2 regions of the Allobosea sp. P5_A5 genome follow, and region 1 is predicted to be linked to the other one. Evidence: predicted binding sites of a transcription regulator. Region 1 holds the regulator's gene; the other holds the start of a gene.
What was found. Region 1 encodes LexA, which represses DNA repair genes until DNA is damaged. Its sites were predicted from a motif close to TGTTCNNNNTGTGTTCNG; they were not measured.

Region 1 (15,582 bases):
AGCCGGGTCGGAACTGTCAGGCCGCTGCTGGTTCTTCGCAATCTGGCGATGCGGGTCTTCGGAACGCGATTCGTCGGCGGCTTCGGGCCTGACATCCCCGATGGGGTCGCGCCACTCGATACGCTGATGGCAAGCGGTGGCTCGCATCCGCTTCCGGACGGAGCCGCTCGCTGCGCGATTCAGGTCGCCGACGCCGCCAGCATGGCGGGACCGTTCGCGATCTCCGAGCGCGACCTCCTGAGCAAGGCGCTCGAGCTGTCGCGCTTGCTCAAACCGGAACTGTCGGCCCGCATCGTGACCACACTGGTCGGCGGCGATCTGGCGGCACTGTCGAGCGGGCCTGCGATGGCGCTGCTGACCGGCGTGGAGCTGCTGCCGCTCGGTCTGTTCGACCTCGGCGATCTCCAGGCCTGCATCGAGGGTGGACGCGATGTCCATCTCGTCTTGCCCGGCGAGATGGAGCCGGCTCTGGCGCATTCCAGATTGGCGGCGCATGCTGCGCTGGCGAGCGTCGTCTTCGTTCAGCGCGGCGGTGGCGAGCGGTCCTATCCGGCTGTCGATCGGCCGGGTCTGCCGGTCGTCGATCTCCTCGTGCGATCGGCAAGTGAGTTCGACATCGTGAAGCGCTGAAGCCGGCCGGACATGGCGTTGGGCCGGAGCGTTCGGGCTATTTGGATGCGCCGAGGAGTGTTCGTCATGATCATCGCCGGGTTGATGTCGCTATCGCTGGCCGCCGCTCCCGTCATCCCTGTCGCGGATGGTCCGCCCCGCTTTGATATCGCCGCATCCTGCCGCGACGTCGGCAAATCCGGCGCCGGCGTGGGCCGTCCAGCGAGCGCCTGTGTCGACGACGAGGAAAAGGCGCGCGACCAGCTCGGCGCGAAATGGTCGCAATATCCCCTCGCTGAGCGCGATACCTGCGTCGAAGGAGCCAAGCTCGGTGGGCCGCCCAGCTATGTCCAGGTGATCACCTGCCTCGAGATGAAGAGCCCCTGATTTCCAGATCACAGCCCGTGGTCGGTCGGAGCCGATTGCCTGTGGAAGGCAGGGCAGCCCTGTCCCCGGCGCCGGTGTGGGCGTGCTAGAAGCGCCGTCCGCAGGATGCGGCGGCGACATAAAGCGATCACAGACAGGCATGACGACAGCCATCGAGATGGGAACGACACGGACGGGCGAGCCCGGTCTGATCGATCTCGCCGAGCTGCTGGCGACGCGGCTGCTGGTGCAGGGCAATTCCGGCTCGGGCAAATCGCATCTGCTGCGCCGCCTGCTGGAGCAGAGCGCGCCGCTGGTTCAGCAGGCCATCATCGATCCGGAAGGGGATTTCGTCTCGCTTGCCGATCAGTTCGGGCATGTCGTCGTTGATGGCGAATGTGGCGAAGCCGAATTGCAGCGGGTCGCCCTTCGCGTGCGTCAGCACCGCGTCTCCGTCGTGCTCAATCTCGAAAACCTGGAAGCCGACGAGCAGTTGCGCGCGACGGCGGCTTTTCTCGGCGGGCTGTTCGACGTCGATCGATCGCTCTGGTTCCCGATGCTGATCGTGGTTGACGAAGCGCAGCTGTTCGCACCCGTGATGGCGGGCGAGGCCTCCGACGAAGCGCGGCGCCTTTCGCTGGGTGCCATGACCAACCTGATGTGCCGGGGCCGCAAGCGCGGGCTCGCCGGCGTCATCGCGACGCAGCGTCTGGCGAAGCTTGCCAAGAACGTCGCGGCCGAAGCCTCCAATTTTCTGATGGGACGCACCTTCCTCGACATCGACATGGCCCGCGCCGCCGATCTGCTCGGCATGGACCGGCGCCAGGCCGAGATGTTCCGTGACCTGGAGCGCGGGCAGTTCGTCGCGCTGGGCCCGGCGCTGTCGAAGCGGCCGCTGCCTCTTCGGATCGGCCCGGTCAGTTCGGTCGACCGCGGCGGCGCGCCGGGCCTCATGCCATTGCCGGAACAGGCACCCGCCGAGGCCGGACGCCTAATCTTCACGCCTGGCGAGGACGAGCCGGCGCCATCCGAGCGGTCTCTGCGGCCTGCCCCAAGGCCACGCCCGGCGGCCAACGACGTGTTTCGCCAGATAGAGACCTATCGGCCTGCGGCGCTACCCGAACCTGAGCCGGAGATCGAGCTTGAGCCGGCCGAGCGCGAGGCGATCATGGCCGAGATCCTGCGCGAACTCGTCAGCGATCCGGAAGCGCGATCGCGCCAGGTCGCGGTGCTCTATCAGGATTTCACCGTGCGGTGTCGGATGCGCCGGCTCGGTCGCACGCAGCTGAGCCTCGAGGAGTTTCGCCGCAAGCTCGCGGTCGCGCGCGCCGGGGTGAGCGACAGCATCGCCGAAAGCGAAGGCTGGAAGGCTGCGGTCGCGGCCTCCGGCGCATTGCCCGAGGATCTGCAAGGCCTGTTCCTTTTCATCGCGCGCACGGCGATCGAGGGTGCGCCCTGCCCTGGCGACGCAGAACTCGCGCGTGTCTATGGCAGCCATTCGCCAAGCCGGGCTCGTCGGCTGCTCGGCTATATCGAGGAGCGCGGCCTGATCGTCTGCCATGTCGATTTCCGCGGCCAGCGCACCCTGGCCCTCCCCACGCTCGGCGTTGAGACGGCGCCCGGCTTGCCGCTGCCCCGGACGGCGGGGCTGCCGCGCAGCGCACGCGGATGAACCGGCTCTTCGGGGCCGAGCGACCTCGAGCGCGCTTGCGGCGAACCTTGACCATCGCGCTCGTGACCGGCATGACCTCAACCCGCATTCACGGGTAAGGCCATGCGCGTCCTGCTGATCGACAATTACGACAGCTTCACCTGGAACCTCGTCCACCTCATCGGCGGGCTGGGCGCGCAGGTCGATGTCCGGCGCAACGACGCGCTGTCGGTCGAAGAAGCGCTGAGCGGTGACCATGAGGCGATCGTGCTGTCACCGGGGCCCTGCACCCCCAACGAGGCGGGGATCTGCCTCGATCTCGTCAGGCAGGGCGCCGGCACCAAGCCGATCTTCGGCGTTTGCCTCGGGCTGCAAGCCATGGGACAGGCTTTCGGCGGCGATGTGGTGCGCGCCCTGTCGCCGATGCACGGCAAGGTGTCCCCGATCCGCCATCAGTCACGCGGCCTGTTTCGCGGAATCAACGGCCCGATCCAGGCGACACGCTACCACTCGCTCGTTGTCGATCGTGCGACGTGCCCGCCCATCTTCGATATCGAGGCCGAGACGGAAGACGGGTTGATCATGGCGCTCTCTCATCGCGAACTCCCCGTCAGCGGCGTCCAGTTCCATCCCGAAAGCATCGCCTCGGAGCATGGCGAAACGATCCTGCGGAATTTTCTCGATCTCGCCCGGCGATGGCGCAGCGAGCATGACGCTGCCACCCTGATCCCAACCGTCTGATTTTCCGCAGAGTTCCCATGGACGACTTCAAACCCTTCATCGCCAAGGTCGCGACCGGCGCGAGCCTCTCGCGCGAGGAGGCGCGCGACGCCTTCGAGACCATTCTCTCCGGAGAGGTCACCAATGCTCAGTCGGCAGCCTTCCTGATGGCGCTTCGGGTGCGCGGCGAGAGCGTCGACGAGATCGCCGGCGCCGTCGGCGCGATGCGCGGCAAGATGCTCAAGGTCCGGGCGCCGACAGACGCGATCGACATCGTCGGCACGGGAGGCGATTCCTCCGGCTCCTACAACGTCTCCACGCTTGCCGCGATCATCGCCGCCGCATGCGGCGTGCCGGTCGCCAAGCACGGCAACCGCGCCGCCTCCTCCCGCTCGGGGGCCGCCGATGTCCTGACCGCTTTGGGCGTCAAGGTCGGGCTCGATGCAGCCGCGACCGAGCGTTGCATCCGGGAAGCCGGCGTCGGCTTCATGTTCGCGCCGACGCATCATGCCTCGATGCGCCATGTCGCGCCGGTTCGGACCGAACTCGGCACCCGCACGATCTTCAACCTGCTTGGCCCACTCTCGAATCCCGCCGGCGTCAAGAAGCAGCTCATCGGCGCCTTTTCCGAGACGTGGCTGGAGCCCATGGTGAAGGTGCTGGCCTCGCTCGGTTCGACCCGCGTCTGGGCGGCCCACGGCTCCGATGGTCTCGACGAGATCACCACCACCGGACCGACCCGAATCGTCTCGCTGGAGAACGGCAAGATCGAGACCCTCACGATCAGCCCTGACGATGTCGGCCTTGCATTGGCAAAGCCCGAGGATCTGCGGGGCGGAACGCCAGAGCAGAACGCGGCTGCGCTGCGCGCGGTGCTGGACGGCGAGAAGACCGCTTTCCGGGACATCGCCGCCTTCAACGCCGCCGCCGGCTTGCTCGTCGCCGGCAAGGCAAGCGACTTGAGGGACGGCTTCGCCCAAGCAACGGCGGCGCTCGATTCGGGTAAGGCCAAAGGCGTGCTGGCAAAGCTCGTCGCCACGTCGAACGCGTGAGGCCGGCGATGACCGATATCCTCGCCGAGATCGAGACCTATAAGCGCCGGGAGATCGCAGCCGCCAAGGCAGCGGTTCCCCAGGCTGAGATCGAGCGCCTCGCCCGTGCCGCCGGCAAGCCGCGTGGCTTTGCCGACGCCATGGCGGCGAAGATCGCGGCGGGGAAACCCGCGCTGATCGCCGAGATCAAGAAGGCGAGCCCTTCCAAAGGCCTGATCCGCGCCGATTTCGACCCGCCCGCTTTGGCGCGTGCCTACGCGGCGGGCGGGGCGGCCTGCCTCTCCGTGCTCACCGACGCGCCCTCTTTTCAGGGTCGGCCGGAATTCCTTGCTCAGGCCCGTGAGGCCGGCGGACTGCCGGTGCTCCGCAAGGATTTCCTCTACGATCCCTATCAGGTCTATGAGGCGCGCGTCTGGGGCGCCGATTGCATCCTGATCATCATGGCCGGCGTCGATGATGCGACCGCGCATGTTCTCAACGACACCGCGCGGGACCTCGGCATGGATGTGCTGGTCGAAATCCACGATGACGCCGAACTGGACCGGGCGCTCACGCTCGACAGCCGGCTCCTCGGCATCAATAACCGCGACCTGCGCAGCTTCCATGTCGACCTGGCCGTGACCGAGCGGCTAGCGCCGCGTGTGCCGCCTGATCGCATCGTCATCGGCGAGAGCGGCATCTTCAGCCACGCCGATATCCTCCGGCTGAACGCGGCCGAGGTGAACGCTTTCCTCGTCGGCGAAAGCCTGATGCGGCAAGGCGATGTCGCGGCCGCGACCGCCGAGTTGCTGACCGGCCTGTCGCCAGCGACTGCGGCATGAGCCGCCTCAGCCATCTCGACGCGCAGGGCCAGGCCCATATGGTCGATGTCGGCGACAAGGCCGAGACGGTCCGCGTCGCGGTTGCGGAAGGCAGCGTGGTGATGGCGCCGGAAACAATCGCGATCGTGCGGGACGGGAACGCCAAGAAGGGCGACGTGCTGGGGACTGCACGCCTCGCCGGCATCATGGCGGCCAAGCGCACCCACGAGCTGATCCCGCTCTGCCACCCCTTGCTGCTGAGCAAGATCGCCGTCGAGCTTGAAATCGATGAGGATTTGCCGGGCGTGCGCGTCCGGGCCGAGGTCAAGCTGACCGGTCAGACCGGCGTCGAGATGGAAGCGCTGACCGCGGTCTCCGTCGCCTGCCTCACGGTCTACGACATGGTCAAGGCCGTCGACCGGTCGATGCGGATAGAAGGCATCCGGCTCGTCCATAAATCGGGCGGACGCTCCGGCGATTTCGAGGCGGGTCCGCGCTGATGGCGCTCACCCCTGTTCCCGTCGCGCTGCGCGCGCTGCTGGACAGCGTCCCGGCTTCGACGGACATGGAGCGGTTGCCGCTCGCTCGCTGCGCCTGGCGCGTGCTGGCCGAAGACGTCGTCGCGCTGCGGACGCAGCCGCCCTTCCCCAATTCGGCGATGGACGGTTATGCCGTGCGGGGCGTCGACATGGCCGAGGGCAAGGTGCTCCAAGTCGTCGGCGAATCCGCCGCCGGGCGCGGCTGGGCAGGCTCGGTCGGCACCGGGCAGGCGGTCCGGATCTTCACGGGTGCGCCGATGCCGGACGGCACTGATACCGTGCTGATCCAGGAAGATGCCGATGGCGTCGGCACCGACGCGATCACCGTGCGTGTACCACCCCCGACAGGCAAGTTCCTGCGGCCGGCCGGCCTCGATTTCAGCGAGGGCGACGTGTTGTTGAAGTCCGGGCGCGTGCTCGACAGCGCCGCGCTCGGGCTTGCCGCGGCGATGGGCCACCCTGCCCTCCCGGTTCGTCGCAAGCCGCGCGTCGCGATCCTCGCGACCGGAGACGAACTCGTCGCGCCGGGCGATACCGTCGGGCCCGATCAGATCGTCGCCTCCAACTCCTTTGCGCTCATGGCGCTGGTCGAGAAAGCAGGCGGTGAAGCCTTCGACCTTGGCATAGGCCGTGACAATCACACCGATCTCGCGGCCCGGATTGCGGCCGCGCGAGAGGCCGACGCGGACGTTCTCATCACCCTGGGAGGCGCATCCGTCGGCGCCCACGACCTCGTGCAGGAGGCGCTGACGCGCGCCGGCATGCAGCTCGGTTTCTGGAAGATCGCCATGCGGCCGGGCAAGCCGATGATGACCGGCCGGCTCGGACGCATGGTGGTGGTCGGCCTGCCTGGAAACCCGGTATCCTCGATCGTCTGCGGGCATCTCTTCGTGTTGCCGCTGATCGAAGCTCTGCTGGGGATGCCCGACCCCGCGCGAGACCGCAGCGTCCCTGCTATCCTCGGATGTGATATGCCGGCTAACGATGAACGTGAGGACTACGTTCGCTCGGAGGTCGCGCCAACTCAAAAGGGCTGGCTGACGACGCCGTTCGCGCGTCAGGATTCGTCGATGCTCGGCACTCTCGCCCGTGCCGGCGCCTTGACGATCAGGCCAGCGCTCGCTGAGTCGGCAAAGCAAGGCGATCCCTGCCGGATCCTGCTGCTTCGTTAGCCGGCATCATCTGAGGTCTCCCTGCAGGCACGCTTGCGGAACACAAAGCGAACAGCTATGGTGTTCGTGCTTTGTTTCGAATCTATCATTTCGTTGGCGGGGACGATGCTGACACGCAAGCAACATGAACTCCTGCGCTTCATTCAGGAGCGTTTGCGCGAGAGCGGCGTGCCGCCCTCCTTCGACGAGATGAAGGACGCGCTCGATCTGCGCTCCAAATCGGGCATCCATCGCCTGATCATGGCTTTGGAGGAGCGCGGCTTCATTCGGCGGTTGCCGAACCGGGCGCGTGCGCTGGAGGTCATCAAGATGCCCGAGAGCGCCGGCGGCCCGCAGCCACGCCGGTTCAATCCGGCGGTGGTGCAGGGCGGCCTGTCCAACCAGACGGCGGCGGCGAAACCCCGCATGGCGCCGGCACCCGAAGAGGACGTCCGAGGCGCGATCGCGATCCCGGTCATGGGCCGCATCGCCGCGGGCACCCCGATTTCGGCGATCCAGAATGCCAGCCATACCGTCTCGCTGCCGCCCGACATGCTCGGTGCCGGCGAGCATTACGCGCTCGAGGTGCGCGGTGATTCGATGGTCGAGGCCGGCATCCTCGACGGCGACACGGTCGTCATCCGGCGGCAGGACACGGCCAGTAACGGCGACATCATCGTCGCGCTGATCGATGACGAGGAAGCCACGTTGAAGCGGTTGCGCCGTCGCGGTTCGTCGATCGCGCTCGAGGCTGCCAATCCGGCCTACGAGACACGCGTACTCGGCCCCGACCGCGTCAAGATTCAGGGGCGCCTGGTCAATTTGCTCCGTCGCTATTGAACGCGGGCTATTGAACGTTGTCGGCGTCTTCGGCTGGCTCCGCCACTGGCGCTGGCGCCGGAGCTGGACGTGAGGCGGCGGGCGCTGCCGGACTTGGGGATCGTCGGCGTGTCCAGGGACGCTCGGTGTTCGCCTGTTCGGAAGCGCGGAAGCTCCAGCCCTCGCTGTGCCTGAACAGCGAGGTGGCCCCGTCTCGCGACAGGTCCATGCGGTGCACCAGCGTAGCCTCACAGGGCGCGCTCCAGGGAATGCTCGTCACCACCAGATCGGCGCGCCGGCAGTCCTCGATGATCGCGATGCGATCGCGCGCATAGGAGATGGTACGGCCCTCAGCCGTTCGGGTGACGCAGCCCAGACTGTCGCAGACGACACCGTTCCGCAAAGTGGCGTCGTCCGGCGAGCGGTTGTCGCCATCCGCAGCGAGCCATTGCTGAAGAACGAAGCGGCTGGGCTTGCCTGCGATGGCGAACCGCCCGTCGGCGCCGCGTACGGCGATGCCGGAACCGTCGCGCTCGATCAGGATCTCCGGTCGTTCGGGTTTCGCGGCGAATGCCACGCCGAATGTGAGCGGCAGGAGACCGAGCCAGCGCAACCGCGTCGTCCAAAGGCTGAGCCAGAGCAGGGATATGGCGAAGCTCAGCAACACCGCAGGGCCGAATGCGGCGACGGTTACGGTCGAATAGTCGATGGTGGCGACCCAGTGTGCGACCTTCAGCACCATCTCGGAGGCCAGGCCCATCAAGGCCCAGGCTGGCCAGTCGAGCCCGAACGGATAAGCCAGGACGCCGAAGACGGCGGCCGGCATCACGCAAAGCGAGACGAAGGGCAGCGCCATGGCATTGCCGAGCAGCCCGAAGGGATTGAAGGTCTGGAAATGGAAGGCTCCGAACGGCGCGGTAGCGGCGGTGGCGAGGATCGTCGTGACCAGAATGCCGAGCGCCGCCGTCCAGAGCGCATCCAGCGGCCAGGGCAGCACGCGCGGCGGCTTAGAGCGCTCGCGCCGCTCCCAACGCTCGGCGAAGGCGATCAACGCGGCGACGGCGCCGAAGGACATCTGGAAGCTTGGCCCCAGCAGCGCGTCCGGTTCGCGCAGGAGCACGATCAGCGCGGCGAGCGCGAGATTGCGCATGCTGAGCGCCGCGCGATCGACGAGGATCGCCCCCAGCATCACCAGCGTCATGATCAGGGATCGCTCGGTCGCGACGTCGCCGCCTGAGAAAACGCAATAGGCCGTCGCGCCGATCATGGCCGCCACCGCCGCGATCTTCTTGACGGGCCACGCCAGCGCGATCGTCTGCGACAGCGCCATCAGGGCGCGCACGAGCCAGAAGATCGTGCCGGCCGCGAGCACCATGTGGAGGCCCGAGATCGAGACGACGTGGTAGATGCCGGCGGCCCGCAGATCGTTATTGGTCGCCTCGGTGATGAGCCCGCGCTTGCCGGTGACGAGCGCGGCGCCCATCGCCCCGCCCTGCCCGCCTCCGGAACTGGCGATCCGCTGCGTCAGGGCGTTGCGCGCGCGATCGAGCGCCGCGTCGAAAGCCAGCCGCAGCGGTATCGCCGAAGGCGGCGGCGTGAGCGCGATCTTGCCGGCGATGCTGCCGACCCCGCCGATCCCTTTGAAGAACGCATCGCGGCCGAAATCATAGCCGCCGGCCCGTGCCGGCCCAGGCGGCGGCAACAGGCGCACGGTCGCAAGGATATGGTCGCCGGGCGACACCGTCCCGCTGCGGATGTTGACGCGCACGCGCTTGGGCCGCTGCTCGGGCGCAAGCCCCGCAATGTCGGTGACGAGCAAAACCAGGCGCGCGCCGACATCCCGCGCCTCGACGCTTTCCACGAAGCCGGTCAGCTTCGCGACGCGCGGCCGCTCCAGCATCGGCGTGGCGATATCAGCCGTGCGCCAGACTCCCGCACCGAAGCCGGCAAAGACCGCAGCAAAGGCGATGCAGGCGCCAGAAGGCAGCGGTCGCGCCCGCAGCAATCCCGCCAGGGTCGCGGCCAGCCCGAAGCCAAGCGCCGGCGCCCAGAACGAAGGTTCGCTGTCGGCCGAAAAATACAGCAGCACGCCGATGCCCATCGCAACCGGCAGCCAGAGGAAAAGTCGACGGCGCTCGGCCTCCAGCGCCAGCGCATTCATCAACCCGCGCCGGAAGTCGGCGATCAGCGAGCCGCCGCCGACCACGAAAGGCGGCAGCAGCCGAACCGGCAAGGCGGCGGCGATCAGCTTCGCGCGACCGGGCGGTGCCGATTGCATCGCCTTCCCCTTTCCGCCGGCACGATTGAGGCCTTAACCCCCCGGCGAAGCCATGTTACAGGGCGCGCGCCGGTTGTCATGCGCGACTTGGCCTTTTCCCTTCCTCGCCTCGGGCTGATGTTTCCGCCCGGCCGGAGCCGCTTTCATGAGCAACGCCGTCGTCACGCGCTTTGCGCCCTCACCTACCGGATTCCTGCATATCGGCGGGGGGCGCACCGCGCTGTTCAACTGGCTCTATGCCCGCCGCCACGGCGGCAAGATGCTGCTGCGCATCGAGGACACCGATCGGGAACGGTCCACGGACGCCGCGATCGCCGCGATTCTCGATGGGCTGAGCTGGCTCGGCCTCGATTGGGACGGCGACACGGTCTATCAGTTTTCGCGCGCGCAGCGGCACCGCGAGGTGGCCGAGCAGATGCTCGCCGCCGGCAACGCCTATCATTGCTATGCCTCGCAGGCCGAGCTCGAGGAGATGCGGGAAAAGGCCCGCGCCGAGGGCAAGCCGCTGCGCTATGACGGCCGCTGGCGCGATCGCGACCCATCCGAGGCGCCTGCCGGCGTCAAGCCGGTGATCCGCCTGAAGGCGCCACAGACCGGGGAGACGGTCGTGAACGACGAGGTTCAGGGCCGGGTTGTCTGGCAAAACGAGAACCTCGACGATCTCGTGTTGCTGCGCTCCGACGGAACGCCCACCTACATGCTCGCGGTGGTGGTCGACGACCATGATATGGGCGTGACCCATGTCATCCGCGGTGACGACCATCTGACCAATGCCGCTCGCCAGACTCAGATCTACGATGCACTTGGCTGGTCGGTGCCGAGCATGTCTCATATCCCGCTGATCCACGGCGCCGACGGCGCGAAGCTCTCGAAGCGCCATGGCGCGCTCGGCGTCGATGCCTATCGCTCGATGGGATATCTGCCCGCCGCGCTGCGCAACTACCTGGTGCGCCTGGGCTGGAGCCATGGCGACCAGGAGACATTCTCGACGCAGGAGATGATCGACGCCTTTAACCTCTCCTCGATCGGCCGCTCGCCGGCGCGTTTCGACTACGCCAAGCTGGAAAATCTCAACGGCCTCTACATGCGGCAGTCCAGCGATGCCGAATTGCTCGACGCGTTGAAGGTCATCCTGCCCCAGATCGGGCCGGCACGCGGCATCGGTGCCACGCTTTCGCCGGAGCTGGAGGCGAAATTCCTCGCTGCGATGCCAGGTCTCAAGGAGCGCGCGAAAACCCTGATCGAACTCCTCGACAGCGCATTCTATCTCTATGCCCAGCGCCCGCTGCAGCTCGACGACAAGGCCAAGGGTCTGCTGGACGCCAGTGCCCGGGCGCGGCTGCCGGGGCTGGCCCAGGCGCTCGAAGCCGTCAACGACTGGTCGCCGGCGCCGCTGGAGGCCGCGGTGCGCGCCTTCGCCGAAGCAAATGGGCTCAAGCTGGGTCAGGCTGCCCAGCCCCTGCGCGCGGCATTGACGGGCCGAGCCATGTCGCCGGGGCTGTTCGATGTCATGGCCGTTCTCGGCCGCGAGGAGAGCCTGGCGCGCCTCGGCGATCAGGTCTGAAATCGTCGGGCGGCGCCGGCATACATCGCCTGCCGTCCGTCATGATACGGACGCGGAACGAACCGCCTTTCGGCTCGGTTGAATGCGCCGTGCAAATGGTCTAGTGACGCCAAAGTGCGTTGCGCCGCAACACGACGCAAAGGCACGAAAATTGCTTGTAAATCAGTTGCATGGACCGCATTCGCCTCGACCCGCCGACATGTTCCCGTCACGTCAGGCCGTTCGGATGAGGAGCGTTCCGCGCCATCGCGCGGACGAGCTGCACCAGCCACTGCCGAACAGCAGCGAGCCTTGAAAGGATCGGTATCGATGAGCGAAAACACCAGCAAGCTCCAAGTCGGCGACAAGAACGTCGACATGGCGATCAAGCAGGGGTCGATCGGTCCGTCCGTCATCGACATCGGCAAGCTTTACGCCCAGACGGGCATGTTTACTTACGATCCCGGCTTCACCTCGACGGCGAGCTGCGAGTCGCAGATCACCTATATCGACGGCGACGCCGGCGTGCTGCTTTATCGCGGCTATCCGATCGAGCAGCTCGCCGAGCACGGCGACTTCCTCGAGACCTGCTATCTGCTGCTCGAAGGCGATTTGCCGACGGCCGCCCAGAAGGCCGATTTCGACTACCGCGTCACGCGCCACACCATGGTGCATGAGCAGATGGCGCGCTTTTTCCACGGCTTCCGCCGCGATGCGCACCCGATGGCGATCATGGTCGCCTCGATCGGCGCGCTCTCGGCCTTCTACCACGACTCGACCGACATCTCGGACCCGTATCAGCGCATGATCGCCTCGATGCGCATGGTCGCAAAGGTGCCGACGCTGGCCGCCATGGCCTACAAGTACACGATCGGCCAGCCCTTCGTGTATCCGGAGAACGCGCTGGACTACACGTCCAACTTCCTGCGCATGTGCTTCGCGGTCCCGGCCGAGGAGTACAAGGTCAATCCGGTGCTGTCGCGTGCGCTTGACCGCATCTTCATCCTGCATGCCGACCACGAGCAGAACGCCTCGACCTCGACCGTGCGCCTCGCCGGTTCGTCGGGCGCCAACCCGTTTGCTTGCATCGCCGCCGGCACCGCCTGCCTGTGGGGCCCTGCTCATGGCGGCGCCAACGAAGCCGCGCTGAAGATGCTGGAAGAGATCGGCTCGGTCGAGAACATCCCGAAATATATCGCCAAGGCGAAGGACAAGAACGATCCGTTCCGCCTGATGGGTTTCGGCCACCGCGTCTATAAGAACTACGATCCGCGCGCCAAGATCATGCAGAAAACCACGCATGAGGTGCTGAACGAGCTCGGCATCAAGGACGATCCGCTGCTCGACGTTGCGATCGAGCTGGAGCGCATCGCGCTGTCGGACGAGTATTTCATCGAGAAGAAGCTCTATCCGAACATCGACTTCTATTCGGGCATCACCCTGAAGGCGATGGGCTTCCCGACCTCGATGTTCACGGTGCTGTTCACGCTTGCCCGCACGGTCGGCTGGATCGCGCAGTGGAAGGAAATGATCGAGGACCCGTCCCAGAAGATCGGCCGCCCGCGCCAGCTCTATACCGGCGCGCCCAAGCGTGACTACACGCCGATCGGCCGCCGCTGAACACAAGCGTTCACGACGGAAATTCAAAGGCACGGTCTCAGGACCGCGCCTTTATTGTTTCCGGGCATTGATACTTTCCGGGGGGATGACGAGGCGGGCGAAGGCTCTACATTCGTTCTTCAAAAGGGAGAACGCATCGATGACCGCTCATGATTGTCTCGACCGCCGTGCATTTCTGCTCGGCGCTGGTGCCGTCGCATTGGGCGGAAGCGGTGCCTCGGCGCAAGCCGCCTTCCCGACGCGCCCCGTCACCATCGTCGTGCCCTTCGCAGCGGGCGGCTCGACCGATATCGTTGCCCGGCTGGTCGGTCAGAAGATGGCCGAGCTGCTCGGCCAGAACGTCGTGATCGAGAACCGTGCCGGCGCCGGCGGCAATGTTGGCTCGACCGCCGTCGCGCGCGCCGCTCCCGATGGTTACACCCTGCTGCTCGGCACGATTTCGACGCACGCCCTGAATCCTGCGATCCTGAAGACCGTGACATTCGACGCGGTGAAGGATTTCACACCCATTTCGCTTCTGGCGATCGTGCCGAACGTGATGGTCGTCAATCCGAATTTTCCAGCGAAAACGGTCCGGGAGGTCATCGCCGTCCTCAAGGCCAACCCGGAGAAATACGCCTACGCCTCCTCTGGAGTCGGCACCCCGCTTCATCTTTCCGGAGAACTCTTCAAGACGATGGCCGGGGTCCAGATGGCCCATGTGCCCTATCGCGGAGCGGGTCCGGCGCTGAACGATGTCGTCGCCGGCACGGTGCCGATCATGTTCGACAACCTGCCCTCCTCCGCCGGCTTCATCCGGAGCGGGCAACTGCGCGCGATCGCCGTCACCACCAAGGAGCGCGTCAGCTCTTTCCCGGATATCCCGACGATCGCCGAAAGCGGCCTGACCGGCTACGAAACCTATACTTGGAACGCGCTTTTCGGACCGGGCAAGATGCCGGACGCCATCGTTGCCAAGCTCAACGAGGCGGCCAACGCCGCGCTGAAAGACGAGACCGTCAAGAAGCGGCTCAATGACGTCAGCGCCGACATCGTCGGGTCGACGCCGGCCCAGCTTGGTGAACACGTCAAGATCGAACTGGCCAAATGGGCCCCGATCGCCAAGGCCTCCGGCGCCGTGGTGGAGTGACCGCGGCATCAAAAAATGCACCGGCTAAAGCGACACGACCGGCCGGCCGCTCTTGTGTTCGACAGACGCCAGCGCGGCGGAGACCGCGTTGGCGGCGGGGCTCGGACCTGCCGAGCGCATGATCGCCTCGACATCCGCGAAGCCGGAAAGTTGTAAGTCGCGGGCGGGGCCGTCCGCGAGCACAGCGAGCAGATGCCGGCTCAGTGTCTCCGGCGTCGCTTCCTCCTGAATAAACTCCGGCACGATGTTCCGGCCGAGGATCAGATTGGGCAGGATCACGCTCGGCAGTTTCACCAGGCGACGAGCGAGCGCCGCTTCCCAAGCCGCGCCCCGATAGGCCGCGACGGTCGCAACCTGCGAGAGGGCGAGTTCAAGCGTGACCGTGCCGGAAGCGGCGAGCGCCGCCCTGGCACTGCGGAAGGCCGCGAGCTTGGCGGCCTCCCCGGTGACGATCTCGGGCTTGACCGGCCAATGGGCAGTCGCTTCGGCGATCATGGGCTGCAGTCGCGCCACCGCCGGCAGAACGAAACGTGCGCCCGGCATCGATCCCGCGACCTTGGCGACCGTCTCCCCGAAGACGGGCAGCAGATGCTGGATCTCGGACCGGCGGCTCCCCGGCAGGACAAGCACGAGCGGGCGGGTCGCATCGTCGCGCTGGTGCTGCTCGATGGCATTCGGCCGCAGCTCGGCAAGCCGCTCCATCAGCGGATGGCCGACATAGACCGTATCGGGCCCTTGCAACCGCGCCAGCGCCTCCGGCTCGAACGGCAACAGTGCAAGGATCCGATCGATATGCGGCCTCATGCGAGGGGCGCGGCCGGAGCGCCAGGCCCAGACACTAGGGCAGACCCAATGCACGATCGGGATCGAAGGCGCGCGCGCCCGCACCTTTTTCGCCACGCGAAGGCAAAAATCCGGGCTGTCGATGGTCAGGAGCAAGTCGGGCTCGAAGGCGACAACCCCACGCGCCGCGTCCTCCATCCGCCGTAACAGAAGCGGAAGCCGGGCGATGACGGGGCCGAATCCCATCACCGCGATATCGGCCTGCGGAAAGAGCGCCTTGAGCCCGGCCTCAGGCAGGCCGTGATCGCCGACGCCGCAGAGTTCGATCTCGCGGTCTCCGAGACGCTCGCGCAGACCGGTCAGGAAGCGCAGGGCCAACGCGTCTCCGGAGGCCTCGCCTGCGATGATCGCGAGCCGGAAAGGACGCATCAGATCATCCCCTCCACGAACAGACCGAGTTCATCGGCGAGGCGGCCCAGCGCCAGGCGATCGCCGACCAGCACCTGCCCGGCCTTGGCGCCG
Region 2 (15,582 bases), on a different contig from region 1:
CGCGATGAGCGCCGAGGTTTCGGCGAAGTACCTGAACTCGCCGGAAACGCCGCTCTTCCACAAGGGCTCGCTGCTGTTCAACCATCACAATGCCCGCAAGGCGGCGCACGACACGAGCCAGGTCATCGTGGTCGAGGGCTATGTCGACGTCATCGCGATGTCGCTGTCCGGTTATCCGCAGACCGTGGCGCCGCTCGGCACCGCGCTGACGGAGGATCAGCTTGGCCTGCTTTGGCGCATGGCGGATGAACCGGTGATCTGCCTCGACGGCGACAAGGCCGGCCGCAAGGCCGCCAGCCGCGCGATCGACCTCGCCTTGCCGATGCTGGAGCCTGGCAAGTCGCTGTCCTTCGCTCTGCTGCCCGAGGGGCAGGACCCCGACGATCTCGCGCGCTCCGGCGGTCGGCAGGCGATCGCCGAGGTGCTGGGGGCCGCGCGGCCGCTCGCCGACATGTTGTGGCAGCGCGAGGTCGAGGCCGGGCCCATGGACACGCCGGAGCGCCGGGCCGCGTTCGAACGGCGTCTGAAGGAGCCGCTGGGACAAATCCGCGACGAGGCGACGCGCCGGCACTATCGCCGCGAGATGGACGAGCGGTTGGCGCGGCTTTTCGCCAGCGCCGCGCCGGCACGGCAGGAGCGGGGAGGCGCAAACGCTTTTCAGCGCGGCCGAAACGGTTTTTCCGGGGCCCAGCGCGGAGGCAGCTTTCGGCAGGTTCCGCCTTGGCTCGCAGGTCCCTTGCGGGCGTCGAGTGCGCTGACGCAGTCGCGAATGATCGCCCGGGTGCGCGGCGAGGATCAGCGCGAGGCCTTCATCCTGCTGGGGCTGGCGAGCCACCCCGACCTGATCTTGCGCTGCGTCGACGATATTTCCGAGCTGTCGCTGGACGGGTCGGCAGCGGAGCGCTTCCGGCAGGCTCTGCTCGACGCGGTCGATGAAACGCTCGATCGCGAGCGCCTTTCGGAGCGGCTGGCGCAGCCGCGCGTGCGGGAGGCTTACGGCCAGTTGCTGGCGGTAACCGGGCCGGCAGAGCGCCTGAAGCTGATGCAAGATGCTGATCCTGAATCGGTTTTCGACTCGATTCATCAGGCCATCGTCTTGCATCAGCGCGCGCGGACGCTAAATAGCGAGTTGCGAGCAGCTGAGCGTGCACTGGCTGACGACGCGACCGAAGCCAATTTTGCCTGGATCAAGGACATCAAGGCCCGCCTCGAGACGATCGAGGGCATCGAGGCCATGTCCGAGGATTGAACGCCGGGTCTTGGTGGTCGTTGCCGGTCGCTGTGCGCGAAGTGTCGGATGGTTCACGATTCGTCAACGACGTTGCGTGCCATCTGGGGTCGAATGATTTGGGTGGGTGAGCGCGCCGAAGCCTTCGGTCGCGCCACCCTTTTATGCGTCGGTATATGGCTCGCGGTCCATAAGCCGGCGCAGGAGCGGAGCGCTGATTGATGGCGACGAAAGCGAGCGAACGGGAAAAGACCGATCAGGTCCCGCCGGATGCCCCCCCGACGACTGACGGTCCCCTGCTCGATCTGACGGATCAGGCCGTCAGGCGAATGATCAAGCTCGCTAAGAAGCGCGGCTATGTCACCTATGACGAACTGAATGAAGTGCTGCCTTCCGAAGAGTTCTCCTCGGAACAGATCGAAGACGTCCTCGGGCAGCTCAGCGAGCAGGGCATCAATGTCGTCGATAACGAGGACCCGGAGGCGGCCCGCGAGGACCGTGCCAGCCGCAAGGAAGGTGCCGGCGACGAGGACGAGCCCGAAGGCGGTGAATTGACCGAGGCCACGCGTTCGGCCTTGCCTGTCGAGACCAAGCGCAACCTCGAGCCGACCGAACGCACCGACGATCCGGTGCGGATGTATCTGCGCGAGATGGGCTCGGTCGAGCTTCTGTCCCGCGAAGGCGAAATCGCCATCGCCAAGCGCATCGAGGCCGGCCGCGAGGCGATGATCGCCGGGCTCTGCGAGAGCCCGCTGACCTTCCAGGCCATCATTATCTGGCGTGACGAGCTGGTGGAGGGCAAGGTCCTCCTGCGCGACATCATCGATCTCGAAGCGACCTATGCCGGTCCCGACAGCAAGAATCCGGAGGCCGTTCCCGGTGCCGAGGGCGAGGAGCCCGAGGTTGCGGCGGAGACGTCGGAGGGGGAAGCCCCTGCGGACATGGACGACGACGACATGGAGAACAACGTGTCGCTCGCGGCCATGGAGGCCGAGATCAAGCCGCGCGTGCTTGAAACCTTCAATGCGATCGCCGACGACTACAAGAAGCTGCGCCGCCTGCAGGATCAGGATATCGCCAACCGGCTGGAGAACACCAAGCTCTCGCCGTCGCAGGACCGCAAATACAAGAAGCTGAAAGACGACATCATCACCGCGGTGAAGTCGCTTTCGCTGAACAACAACCGTATCGAGGCGCTGGTCGAGCAGCTCTACGACATCAACAAGCGCCTGATTGGCCACGAGACTCGCCTGCTGCGCCTGGCCGAGAGCTATGGCGTCGGCCGCGAGGACTTCCTGAAGCAGCATGTCGGCGGCGAACTCGACCCGAAATGGGTCCTGCGCGTCTCCAAGCTCGGCTCGCGCGGCTGGAAGGAATTCGTCGGCTCGGAGCTGGAGCGCATCAAGCAACTGCGCGAAGAGGTGCACACGCTCGCCTCCGAGACGGGCCTGGAAATCCAGGAATTCCGCAAGATCGTGATGATGGTGCAGAAGGGCGAGCGCGAAGCCCGGCAGGCGAAGAAGGAGATGATCGAGGCCAATCTGCGCCTCGTGATCTCGATCGCCAAGAAATACACCAACCGCGGCCTGCAGTTCCTCGACCTGATTCAGGAAGGCAATATCGGCCTGATGAAGGCGGTCGACAAGTTCGAGTATCGCCGGGGCTACAAGTTCTCGACCTACGCGACCTGGTGGATCCGGCAGGCGATCACCCGTTCGATCGCCGACCAGGCCCGCACGATCCGCATCCCCGTCCACATGATCGAGACGATCAACAAGATCGTGCGGACCTCGCGCCAGATGCTGCACGAAATCGGCCGCGAGCCGACCCCGGAGGAGCTGGCCGAGAAGCTCGCCATGCCGCTGGAGAAGGTACGCAAGGTCCTGAAGATCGCCAAGGAGCCGATCTCGCTCGAAACGCCGATCGGCGACGAGGAGGATTCGCATCTCGGCGACTTCATCGAGGACAAGAATGCGATCCTGCCGATCGATGCGGCGATCCAGTCCAACCTGCGCGAGACGACCACGCGGGTGCTGGCCTCGCTGACGCCACGCGAGGAGCGCGTGCTGCGCATGCGCTTCGGCATCGGCATGAACACCGACCATACGTTGGAAGAAGTGGGCCAGCAGTTCAGCGTGACCCGCGAGCGCATCCGCCAGATCGAGGCGAAGGCGCTGCGGAAGCTGAAGCATCCGAGCCGCTCGCGGAAGCTCAGGAGCTTCCTGGACAATTGAGACAAAAGGGGCGCCGTGGCGCCCCTTTTCGCATTACGCGATCGCCGTCTTGAGTTCGTCGATCCGCCGCGATGCCTCGGCCTTCGACAGGTCGTCGGCATACATCTCCGGCTGCTTGGCCTGCTCGCTCAAGGTCTTGAGATAAGAGGTCTGGGCTCCGGTCATCGGGTCGTCGCCCGACGTCCACTGCTCTGGATCCTTGACGGTGTTGCCGGATGGGTTGGGGTCGTTTTTGGGATCGGGATTGCTCATAATGCGTCCTGTTCTGTGTTTGTTCTATTGGAAGACGCTGCTTGACGTCGCTAGGTTCCATCCGGTCGAGCCCCGGGATCGGCAACTAGGCGGCTGGGTTTCGAGCGCTGTCGAAGCGTCGCGTATGAAACGAGGCTGATGCGATGTCCGATCAAACCATTCTGACGTTGGAGACCCGCGGCCCCGGACTTCACGAGTTTACCGAGCGGGTCCTGGCGTTCGTCGCCAAAGCGGGGCGGGCGACAGGATTGCTGACGGTCTTCGTCCGCCACACCTCCTGTTCGCTGCTGATCCAGGAGAATGCCGACCCTGACGTTCAGCGCGATCTCGACGGCTTTTTTCGCCGGCTGGTGCCGCCGTCGGACGATCCGGCGATGGATTATCTCGTCCATCGCGAGGAGGGGCCCGACGATATGCCGGCCCATATCAAGGCGGCCCTGACGCCGGTGTCCCTGTCGATCCCGGTCATGGCAGGGCGGCTGGCGCTCGGGACCTGGCAAGGAATCTATTTGTTCGAGCATCGCAGCCGCCCGCACCGGCGCGAGGTCGTCCTGCATCTGTCGGCGTGAGCCTAAACGCTTGGCAGGACCGGCGCCCGCGACTACGTCTCGGTTTCAATGATCCTATCGGCCGCTTTCAAGGCCGTGAACAGGCCGGAGGAGTGCCGCGATGTCCTTCCTGAAATCTCTGTTCGGCGGCGGTCGCAAGCCGGCCGAGGACAAGTCCGCCGGCCCGGTCAAAAGCATCGAGCATAACGGCTTCACCATCCACGCGACGCCTTACAAGGAAGAGGGCGGTTATCAGCTTTGTGGCGTGATCGAGAAAGCGATCGATGGCGAAACCAAGAGCCATCGTTTCATTCGCGCCGACCGTTTCCCCGGTGAAGACGAGGCGGCGAACTTCACGCTGACCAAGGGCCAGCAGATCGTCGATACGGAAGGCGAGCGGATCTTCCGTTGAGGCCCATCAGATTCTCAGAGACCGTGTGAACATGGAGCCCTCATCCTGAGGAGCGCTTCACAGACGCGCGTCTCGAAGGATGGTCAGGCTCGGGACCTTCCTGGGGCATCCTCCGAGACGCCGCGTTCTGCGGCTCCTCAGGATGAGCGCTGGCGGTATTCTCGACCGGGCTCCCGTCTTCGCGACCTTTTGTCCGGGAACGCTTCCTGCCGTGCATCGTTTCCTGAACAGACCCCCACAATAGTTCAGGAGAATGCCATGAGCGATCTGGCCGGAAAGAAAATTGCGATTCTCGCCACCAACGGCTTCGAGCAATCCGAACTCGATGTGCCGCTCGCCGGGCTGAAGAAGGCCGGTGCGATGGTCGAGATCGTGTCGCCCGAGCAGGGCGAGATCAAGGGCTGGGACAAGAAGGATTGGGGTCGGCCGGTCAAGGTCGACCGCGCTCTCGATCAGGCTCGCGCCGACGATTACGATGCGATCGTGCTGCCGGGCGGCCAGATGAACCCCGACACGCTGCGTGGCAACGACAAGGCGCTGGCGCTGATCAAAAGCTTCTTCGAGCAGGGCAAGGTCGTCGCGGCCGTCTGCCATGCGCCATGGCTGCTGATCGACACCGGCATCGCCAAGGGTCGTAAGATGACCTCCTACAACACCATCAAGCAGGACCTGATCAATGCGGGCGCTCACTGGGAAGACAGCGAGGTGGTGACCGACAAGGGCGTCGTCACGTCGCGCAATCCCGACGATCTGCCGGCCTTCGTCGCCAAGATTATCGAAGAGGTGAACGAAGGCCGCCACGAGCGCCGCGCCGCCTGAATCCGCTAGGCCGTTTGGCCTTTGAAGCCGCAGCCTCCGGGCTGCGGCTTTTCTTTGCCGGGAGAACCGCGCGGTCATCCCGGGCGACCGGAGGGAGACCCGGGATCCATTCCGGAACCTCCCCCCGGCAAGCGCTCCGGAATGGATCCCGCATGTCCGCTGCGCTGCGTCCGGGATGACCCCTGTTCGTTCTGGCATCTCAATAACGTTTTTCCACACGGTGATGCTGCCATCGGTGACGCATTCCAGTCCTGTGTGAGCAGCATTTGTGGGACCGCCGCCACCTGTTAATCCTCGGCACGAAGGCCGCCAGCCGGCTGTCGAGGAAACATGGCCCGCATCGACGATACGGCGCGTTACGCGCCTGATTCCCGCTACGCCTGGATGCGGCTCGCGCTGGCGCTGGTCATCGGCACCGTCGCCTGCGTCGGCTCGTGGTCTGTCGTAGTGGTGCTGCCTGCCATGCAGGGCGAGTTCGAGACGCTGCGGTCGGGCGCCTCGCTGCCCTATACCTTCGCAATGATCGGCTTCGGCGTCGGCAATATCGTGATGGGCCGTGTCGCGGATCGCTACGGCATCATGGTCCCGGTGATCGCCGGCGCTTTTCTGCTGGCTGCCGGGTATTCCGCCGCCGGCCTGTCGCATTCGCTCTGGCAGTTCGCGATCGCGCATGGGCTGCTGATCGGCGTCGGCAGCGCGGCCGGGTTTTCGCCCTTGATCTCCGATCTGTCGCACTGGTTCCGGCGGCATCGCGGGCTGGCCGTCGTCTGCGGTGCGTCGGGCAGCTATCTGGCCGGTGTGGTCTGGCCGCAGGTCATCACCTGGGGGCTGGCTCATTACGGCTGGCGCGCGACCCATTTCGGCATCGCCATCGTGGCACTGGCGGTGATGCTGCCGCTCGCGCCGTTCTTCCGCCGCCAGCCGGCCTCGGCCGCGCTGGCCTCGGCCGAGATCAGCAGTGCCGGCGCCCGCAACGATCTGGGCCTAAGCGCCAACGCGCTGCAGGTTCTGCTCTGCCTGGCCGGTTTCGCCTGCTGCGTCGCGATGGCGATGCCGCAGGTGCATATCGTCGCCTATTGCGGCGATCTCGGTTACGGCGTCGCGCGCGGTGCCGAGATGCTCTCACTGATGATGGGGCTCGGCATCGTCAGCCGCATCGGCTCCGGCTTCATCGCAGACCGCATCGGCGGCACGGCGACGCTGGCGCTGGGGTCGCTGATGCAAGGCGTGGCGCTGTTTCTCTACCTGTGGTTCGACGGGCTATCGTCGCTCTACGTCGTCAGCGGGCTGTTCGGCCTGTTCCAGGGCGGCATCGTGCCGATGTATGCGATCGTCATCCGGGAATACATGCCAGCCCGGCAGGCCGGCATGCGGATCGGACTGGTGATGTCGGTCACGGTGCTCGGCATGGCGACGGGCGGATATCTCTCCGGCGTCATCTTCGATTATTTCGGCTCCTACCGCGTCGCTTTCCTCAACGGTCTCGCCTGGAACCTCGTCAATCTCAGCATCGTCTGCTGGCTGCTGTCGAGGACGCGGCCGCGTTCCGTGCCAGTCGAGGGCGCTGCCAGCGCTTGACCGACGCCAAGGCGCTTGCGCGGCGCCAAAGCCACGACCATCATCGCTGTCCGATTGCCAATTGAGGTCGACGATGAGCCTTGCCGAAGCCGCCGCCGCCGAGCACCCGCGCGGTGAACTCACCGTGCGCACCATCGCCATGCCGAGCGACACCAATTCCAATGGTGACATCTTCGGCGGCTGGGTGATGTCGCGCATGGACCAGGCAGGCGGCATCGCCGGTGTCGATTGTGCGCAAGGACGCGTCGTCACGGTTGCGGTCGAGGCGATGACCTTCATCCACCCGGTGAAGGTCGGCGACGTGCTGAGCGTCTATACGGAGATCGAATCGATTGGCCGGACCTCGATGCGTATCCATATCGAGGCCTGGGCCAAGCGCTTCCGCACCACCCTGCACGAGAAGGTCACCGACGCGACCTTCACCTTCGTCGCCATCGACGAGGACGGCCGGCCTCGCCCGGTGCCGCGCGATACCGATACGCCGCTCGCTGTCTGACCGACGCCAAACCCTAACGGAACGTCACCGGTACAGTCCGCAGGGTGATTCAAAAGAATCCAGTTTTTAAACGTTCCTTAAGCGCGGATAGGCCATTTTTCCCATGACGAGCCGGGTGAATCCGGCCGGGGGAAGACCTTCCATGTCCGTTCGACTCTGCACGCGGTCGCGACCGCCCGGCTGGCCTGCCGGGAGGCTGCGGATTCGCGTGAGCCTGTCGCGGATGGGCTGCCAGTCGCCCCCGGCGCGTTCCATCGCCCCTCGCTGAATTGCTCTTCTCGCGTTGCGTTTTCCGGAGCCGACTTCATGACGAAAACCAAGCCCGCGCGTGAGCGCAAGCCGACACGGATCGGCATCGCGGCCCGGATTTATGCGGCGCTGGGCACGCTGACCGCGCTCACCATCGTTTCCACGGGCGTGGCCTGGCTGTCCTATCAGCGGGTCGAGTCGACGGTGGACGATCTCGTCAACCAGAAGATGCCGGTGGTGCAGCTTGCGCTCGAGCTGTCCCAGGCCGCGACGCAGTCGACGGCGCTGGCGGCGCGCTTCAGCGAAGTCGCCTCCGTCCAGCAACGGTCCGCGCTGACCGGCGACCTCGACAAGGCCGAGTGGCAGCAGATGGACCTGATGCGCAAGATCTTCGAGCAGAGCAAGGTCGACCAGACGAAGACGCAAAAGGCAATCGACGTTTTGGCCCGGCAGATCAACGAGATCGACAACCTCACCGGCGACCGGCTGCGCAACGCGGCCGATCAGGTCGTCGCACTCACCAACCTGACGAAGGCGCGCGATGCCTTCAGCGGCATCGCCGATTTCGAGACGGCCGATGCCCAGTTCAATCTCAAGATGGGCATCTCCAGCTCCAGCCAGGTCACCAGCGACCAGGTCGAGGCGACCATCAACCAGATCATCGACAAGGACCTGGCGCTGGTGTCGGCGCTGCAGTCCATGCAGCTCCAGGCCAGCGAGCTTGTCGGCCTGCTGCGCGAGATTTCCCAGGTCGACAACACGGCGCGGTTCGGGCAGCTCAAGACGCAGCTCACCGCCAACATCAAACGGCTGATGGCGCTGTTGGCGGATGCCGACGGCCTTCGCCAGAATGCCGAACGGACCAAGGCGATCCAGGGGATCATCAATCTGAGCGCCGATCGCAACGGCGTCGTCGTCATCCGCGAGCGGGAACTCGAGACCCGTGCCGCGATGGAAAAGGGGCTTGAGCAGACGCGGGCTGCTGCCGCTGCCGTGCGCAGCGCCGTCGACGAACTCGTCACCGCATCGCGCACTGGTGCCGCGGCCGCTAGCGCCTCCAGCAGCGCCATGATCGAGCAGAACAAGATGTGGCTCGGCGGGATCGGGGCGGGATCGCTCCTCATCGCGCTGGCGCTGGCGCTGTTCTATGTCCGTCCGATGATCGTCGGCCGGCTCAACCGGCTCTGGGGCGCGACCCGTGCGATCGCTGATGGGGCGCTCGAAACCGCCGTCGACACGAAGGGCAATGACGAGATCTCCGACATCTCGAAGAGCGTCCTGCTGTTCCGCGATAACGCCGTGGCGCTGCGCGCCGCCGAGGCCGCGAAGGTCGAGGACGAGCAGAAGGCACAAGAGCAGCGTCGCGAGATGATGCGCGAACTCGGCGAGGCGTTCGGCGTCGTCGTCGCAGCCGCCGCAGCCGGCGACTTCAGCCAGCGTGTCGCGGCGCAGTTCGCCGACGAGGAGCTGAATGCGCTGGCCGGCTCGGTCAACGCGCTTCTGGAGACGGTTCAGACCGGCCTTTCGGAAACCTGCGACGTGCTGGCCGAACTCTCCGCCGGCCACCTCTCGACCCGCATCGAGGGGATTTATCAGGGTGCCTTCGCCGAATTGAAGGACGGCACGAATGCGCTGGCCGAAGAATTCGAGAGCACCTTGGCCCGCCTGTCAGAAACCGTCTCCGCCGTGCGGAGCGCGACGAGCGAGATCCTCGACGGCGTGACCGACCTCGCGGAGCGTACCAGCGAGGAGAGCAACGCCGTCTCGATGGCGACCAACCAGCTCGGCGCCTTCGCGGGAACGGTCAAGAAGACCGCGACCGAGGCCGCCCAGGCGACCGGCATGGCGCAGAGCGCCGAAGAGCGGGCCCAGCGCGGCGAAAAGGTCGTGGCCTCGGCGCTCGAAGCCATGCAGCGCATCCGCCAGTCCTCCAGCAAGATTTCCGAGGTCATCGCGATGATCGACGAAATCGCCTTCCAGACCAACCTGCTGGCACTGAACGCGGCAGTGGAAGCGGCCCGCGCCGGCGATGCCGGCAAGGGCTTCGCGGTGGTCGCGACCGAAGTCCGAAGCCTCGCAAAGCGCTCGGCGGACGCCTCCAACGACGTCAAGAAGCTCGTTGAAGCCGCCCATGGCGACGTCAAGGTCGGCGTCGGTTTGGTCGAGGAAACCTCGGCCATGTTCGGCGCGATCGTCGGCTCGGTGAACGAGCTGACTGGGCTGATGAACGGCATTTCGCAGACGGCTCGCAGCCAGGCCAGCGACGTCTCGGCGATCAACACTGAGATCGACGGCATCGGCACCATGGCGCATCAGAACGCGGCGCTGGTGGAGGAGACCAATGCGGCGCTGGCCTTGACCGACGAGCAGACCCGCGCCCTGACCGAACACATCGCGCGCTTCCAGTTCCGCGAAGGGCACGCTTCCCACGGTGAGGCCGACCGGCTCGCCCGTGCTGCCTGACGACGGTTACCTCCGCACCATCAAACCGACCCCGCGGCTGGTGCCGCGGGGTTTTTCTTTTGCCCGCGATGCTGTAGGCGAAATGCGGGCCGGTAGCTCAATGGTTAGAGCTCGCTGCTCATAACAGCGCCGGTGCCGGTTCGAGTCCGGCCCGGCCCACCATTCCCGATCAGAACCGCGAACCGGTCCGCCGCCGGCGGCGTGGTTGCGCAAGTCTTTGTCGAAGTTCTCGTTTTCCCGATAACGCCATTGCGCACTGCCTCGTCGGACGTGTCGGTCACCTATCGTGCGCAGACACAGCAGGCCGTGAAGGTTACCCTGTCGGTCAACGGCCTCTCGGACGAGCTGACCGCCTTGGACACGGACATGAAGAACTGAGGGCGGGCTTACCTTCGTCTTCGGGAGCGCGCGGCAGAGTTTGAGGGCGAGTTACCGGTCGCGAACAGCAGTACTGTTAGGAGCCGCAGCGCGTTAAGCGTGGTGCAGGATCTGGCCGAGGAACTTGCGGGTCCGCTCGCTCGTCGGTGCGGAGAAGAACTGATCCGGCGGCGCCATTTCGACGATCTCGCCGGCGTCCATGAAAATCACGCGATCGGCGACCTTGCGGGCGAAGCCCATCTCATGGGTCACGCAGATCATGGTCATGCCGCTCTCGGCCAGCTCGACCATGGTGTCGAGGACCTCGCTGACCATCTCGGGGTCGAGCGCCGATGTCGGCTCGTCGAAGAGCATGATCTTGGGATTCATGCAGAGCGAGCGGGCGATGGCGACGCGCTGCTGCTGCCCGCCGGAGAGCTGGACCGGATACTTGTTGGCCTGTTCCGGGATATGGACGCGCTCCAGGATCTTGTGGGCGGTCGCCTCGGCCTCCGCCTTTGCGATGCCGCGCACTTTCATGGGCGCGAGGATGCAGTTCTCGAGCGCTGTCAGGTGCGGGAACAGGTTGAAGCTCTGGAAGACCATGCCGATCTCGCGACGGATGTCCTCGATGCCCTTGAGCTTGGCATGGACCAGGGTGCCATCGATGAAGATTTCACCCTTCTGGTGTTCCTCGAGCTGATTCAGGCAACGGATCAGCGTCGATTTGCCCGAGCCGGAGGGGCCGCAGATGACGATGCGCTCGCCGCGCGAGACGGTGAGGTCGATGTCGCGCAGCACATGGAAGTCGCCGTAGAACTTGTCGACGTGGCGCATCCGGATGATCGCATCGCCGGTCCTGGGCTCGGTAGGGGCGCTGCCAGCCATCTGAAAACCATCGTGTACGGGAGTGGAAGCCGCACCCGGCCAAGGCCGGATGCGCGTGTTTCAGCGGGACCATATGCGATCCCCGAAGCCTGCCGCTCCGCCCTGCCTCAGGCGCGGGGGGAACGGGCTGGGCTTGGGATCACCACTTGTCGGTGGTGAACTTCGGCATCGGCGGCAGCTTGGTAAGCGGCGTGCCGAACCACTTCTGGTTGATCTTCGAGAGCTCGCCGTTGGCCTCGACCTCGCCAATGAACTTATCTGCATATTCGGCGAGGACCGTGTCAGCCTTGCGGAAAGCCATGCCGTTGGCCTGCTCCTTCAGCGTGATCTTCGGCTCGATGTTGAGCTGCGGATAGTCCTTGCTGATCTGGGCGAGCACGATGTTGCTCGCGCCGATGGCCTGGACCTGGCCCGAGATCAACGCCTGCAGGGTGGTGGCGTCGTCATCATAGCGCTTCAGCGGTGTGCCCTGCGGGGCGACGGCGCTGATCGCGATGTCCTGCGTCGAGGCACGCGCCACGCTGATCGTCACGGTCTTCAGGTCGTCGGGCGTCTTGATCGCCATGTTCTTGGGCGCGAGCACGTAGATCGTCATGGCGCTGTAGGGGTTGGAGAACAGCACCTGCTTCTGGCGCTCCGGGGTGATGCCGAAGGTGGCGATCAGCAGGTCGACCTTGTTGGTCAGCAGATAGGGGATGCGGTTGGGGCCCGTGACTGGCACGAGCTCGAGCTTGACGCCGAGCGACTTGGCGAAAAGCGCCGCCACATCGGCGTCGTACCCGGCGGGCTGCTGGTTGGAATCGGTGCCGCCGAAGGGCGGATAGTCGGTCAGCAGGCCAACCTTCAGCACGCCGTTCTTCTTGATCTCGTCGGGCGTGGCGGCCTTGGCCGGGGCGATGGTACCGAGCGAAGCGGCGGCGAGGCCGGCGAAGACCAGCGCGCCGAAGCCGCGCCGGCAGATGGACTTGAACAGGGACATGGACGTTCTCCTCTTGAACAGACGACGTTGCGTGACCGCGCTCAGCGCGCGGCGATCAGGAGCTTTTGCTCCATTCTCTTGCTGTAGGCCGAAAGCGGCCTGCAGACGACGTAGTAGACCAGCGCGACCAGCGCGAAGATCGTGAAGGGCCGGAAGGCGGCGTTGTTGATGATCTGCCCGGCCCGGGCCAGCTCCACGAAACCAATGATGGAGGCCAGAGAGGTGCCCTTGATGAGCTGGACGAGGAAGCCGATGGTCGGCGGGATCGCAATCTTGACCGCCTGCGGCGCGATGACCAGCACCATCTTCGGCCAATAGCGCAGGCCGAGCGAGGTCGCCGCCTCCCACTGCCCGCGTGGCACCACCTCGATGGCACCGCGCCAGATCTCGCCGAGGAAGGCGCTGGCATGAAGCGACAGCCCTAGCGCCGCCGCGGCCCAGGGGTCCACCGACCAGCCGAACAGACCTGGCACGAAGAACGCCAGGAAGAGCTGCATCAGCAGTGGCGTGCCCTGGAAGATTTTGATGTAGCCGATCGCCAGGAAGCGCAGCCACTTGTATTCGCTGGTGCGGGCGATCGCCACGAGGACGCCGCCGATCGCTCCGCCGACAAAGGCCGCGAGCGAGAGCAGCAAGGTCCAGCGGACCGCCAGAACGATGTAGATGAGATCGCCCGATGTGAGTGCGCGCATGTCTCGTCCTCAGCGGGTTGGCTTGCGCAGGAAGGTGCGCTCGATGCCGGCGAAGACCGTCCAGAAAAGGATCGACAGGCCGAGATACATGCACGTCACGACGAGATAGACCTCGAAGCTGCGGAAGGTGCGCGACTGGATGTCGCCGGCCACCGCCGTCAGTTCGCTCGCCGCGATCGCCGAGCAGACGCTGGTGTTCAGCATCAGCAGGATGAACTGGCTGGTCAGCGAGGGATAGATCGCCTGGATCGCGGGCTTGAGGATGATGTAGCGAAAGATCTGGAGCGGGCGCATGCCGAGCGACTTGCCCGCTTCGATCTGCCCCTTCTGGATGCTCTCGATGCCGGCGCGAATGATCTCGATGCCATAGGCGCCGACATTGACGACGAGCGCCAGCAGCGCCGCGCCATTGGAGGAAAACTTCAGGCCAAGCGACGGCAGGCCGAAATAGATCATGAAGATCTGGATCAGGAACGGCGTGTTGCGGATCAGCTCGATGTACTCGTCGATGATCCAGACCAGCCATTTAGGCCCGGATGTCTTGGCCAACGCGCCGGCGACCGAGACCACCATGCCGATGGCCATCGCCAGCGCCGAAATCACCAGCGAATTGAGCAGTCCCTGCAACAACTCGGGCCAGGCCGCGAAGACGTCGGCGAAATCGAATTCATAGCTCATGCAGGCCGCCCGTCACGGGCGGAGAAAGCCGAACCGCTTCCATGTGCCTTCTCCATCCGTTCCTCCAGGCCGGCCGAGCGCCGGCTTCTTCGCCGCGGCGCCGAGCATCGCTACAATCGCGGAATCAGCAAGCCGCGATCGACGTTGATTACCGCTCCCGTCGCATAGGCGAACTGCCCGCTTGTCAAGGCGGCGACCAGTCCCACCGTCGCCCGGCAGGAATAAGTCCGTCGGCGAGACGGCCCCGATATCAATATGGTATGAGTCCGCGGATTCGTCCGGCCCGGCCTACCATGCAACTATTTTCAGCGGTTCGCGTTTTTACGAGCCGCGAGACGGTGGCGAAGGGGGTGGGCGTTGGCGGTTGATGGTTTGTATGAGGCTGGGCTGCCGGTCACCGAGGCGACGTTCAAGATCCTGACCGATGCGATGCCGCAGATGGTCTGGTCGACCAGGCCCGACGGTTTCCACGATTACTACAACGAGCGCTGGTACGAGTTCACCGGCGTGCCTCGCGGCTCAACGGACGGCGAGGGCTGGGCCGGCATGTTCCACAAGGCCGATCAGCCGGAGGCGTGGCGTCGCTGGAACCGATCCTTGCAGACAGGCGAACCCTACGAGGTCGAATACCGGCTCCGGCACAATTCGGGCGATTATCGCTGGACCATCGGGCGCGCCCAGCCGGTGCGCGATCCGAACGGGCGCATTACGCGCTGGATCGGCACTTGCACGGATATCCATGAGGCAAAACTGGCGGCGGAGGCGAACGAACTCCTCAGCCACGAACTGAGCCACCGAATCAAGAACATCTTCTCGGTCGTCGGGAGCTTGATTTCGCTGTCGGCACGGGAATTCCCGGAGTCGAAGACCTTCGCGGCACAGTTCCGCGAGCGCGTCGCATCGCTGGGTCGAGCGCATGAGTTCGTGCGGCCTCACAGCGAGGTCTCCCGCCCTGTCGTCGGCTCGACGACAGTCAAGGGGCTGCTCGATTCCCTGTTCTCGCCTTATCCGGCCGCGTCGGATGGCCGATTGGTGGTCTCGGGTGACGATGTCGTCGTCGACGATCGCGGTGCGACCCCGATTGCCCTGCTGTTCCACGAGCTGGTCACCAACGCGATCAAATACGGCTCCTTGTCAGCCGATTCAGGGCGTGTCGATATTGCGATCTCTGGCGAGGGAGGGTTGGTCAAGATGCGATGGACCGAGACGCTCGGCCCCGCCATCGTGGCTGAGCCGCAACATCAAGGTTTCGGGACCAAGCTCGCCGAGATGAGCGTTCAGCGCCAGCTTGGAGGCACACTCACGCGCGACTGGAAGCCGGAAGGTCTCGTCGTAGACGTGACGGTACAAGCTGCGCGCCTATGGCGGGCGGATAGTCCGGGAGAGTGACGCGGACTTCTTCTTGTCGATAAGCGGATTCGGCTGTAGCTCCGATCTGGCCGACTGCCGCTGTCGCTTCAGAACCGCGTGAGGCGAGCAGGCGGATTCCCCGGCGTGCCTTGAGCCAGGCTGGTGACATAAGCTAGCAATTCGGCAAGATCGCTGTCTGCAAGTGGCTTGTCGACGACGCCGATGGCGCGTTCGATCCGGCGCTCCAGCATTCTCGGGTTTGCCGTGATGAAAACGACGGCCACGCCCCTCTCGGCCAGCTCCGCGCCGATATCGGGACCGGTCGGACCGTCTGCGAGATTGACGTCGACAAGAGCGAT

Region 2: AC1DR6_RS05205 (DUF3072 domain-containing protein) is a predicted target of LexA. The motif match lies at 3,724-3,741, and genes of this name have one in related genera.

What each region holds. Positions count from the first base shown of each region.
Region 1 covers NZ_JBFUKY010000001.1:417,760-433,341, reverse strand. Annotated here, with positions in the region: gene AC1DR6_RS02095 (AMP-binding protein) at 1-630, shown strand, start outside; gene AC1DR6_RS02090 (hypothetical protein) at 697-996, shown strand; gene AC1DR6_RS02085 (helicase HerA domain-containing protein) at 1,136-2,647, shown strand; gene AC1DR6_RS02080 (anthranilate synthase component II) at 2,750-3,367, shown strand; gene trpD (anthranilate phosphoribosyltransferase) at 3,385-4,398, shown strand; gene trpC (indole-3-glycerol phosphate synthase TrpC) at 4,407-5,219, shown strand; gene moaC (cyclic pyranopterin monophosphate synthase MoaC) at 5,216-5,698, shown strand; gene AC1DR6_RS02060 (molybdopterin molybdotransferase MoeA) at 5,698-6,909, shown strand; gene lexA (transcriptional repressor LexA) at 7,015-7,728, shown strand; gene AC1DR6_RS02050 (ComEC/Rec2 family competence protein) at 7,736-9,985, opposite strand; gene gltX (glutamate--tRNA ligase) at 10,131-11,549, shown strand; gene gltA (citrate synthase) at 11,859-13,148, shown strand; gene AC1DR6_RS02035 (Bug family tripartite tricarboxylate transporter substrate binding protein) at 13,288-14,277, shown strand; gene lpxB (lipid-A-disaccharide synthase) at 14,302-15,489, opposite strand; gene AC1DR6_RS02025 (LpxI family protein) at 15,489-15,582, opposite strand, start outside.
Region 2 covers NZ_JBFUKY010000002.1:329,079-344,660, forward strand. Annotated here, with positions in the region: gene dnaG (DNA primase) at 1-1,249, shown strand, start outside; gene rpoD (RNA polymerase sigma factor RpoD) at 1,450-3,462, shown strand; gene AC1DR6_RS05205 (DUF3072 domain-containing protein) at 3,496-3,714, opposite strand; gene AC1DR6_RS05210 (secondary thiamine-phosphate synthase enzyme YjbQ) at 3,858-4,283, shown strand; gene AC1DR6_RS05215 (HlyU family transcriptional regulator) at 4,384-4,674, shown strand; gene AC1DR6_RS05220 (type 1 glutamine amidotransferase domain-containing protein) at 4,933-5,493, shown strand; gene AC1DR6_RS05225 (MFS transporter) at 5,824-7,071, shown strand; gene AC1DR6_RS05230 (acyl-CoA thioesterase) at 7,145-7,567, shown strand; gene AC1DR6_RS05235 (methyl-accepting chemotaxis protein) at 7,874-10,279, shown strand; tRNA gene AC1DR6_RS05240 (tRNA-Ile) at 10,366-10,441, shown strand; gene AC1DR6_RS05245 (hypothetical protein) at 10,529-10,657, shown strand; gene AC1DR6_RS05250 (amino acid ABC transporter ATP-binding protein) at 10,751-11,524, opposite strand; gene AC1DR6_RS05255 (transporter substrate-binding domain-containing protein) at 11,664-12,503, opposite strand; gene AC1DR6_RS05260 (amino acid ABC transporter permease) at 12,545-13,195, opposite strand; gene AC1DR6_RS05265 (amino acid ABC transporter permease) at 13,205-13,873, opposite strand; gene AC1DR6_RS05270 (sensor histidine kinase) at 14,231-15,262, shown strand; gene AC1DR6_RS05275 (response regulator) at 15,331-15,582, opposite strand, start outside.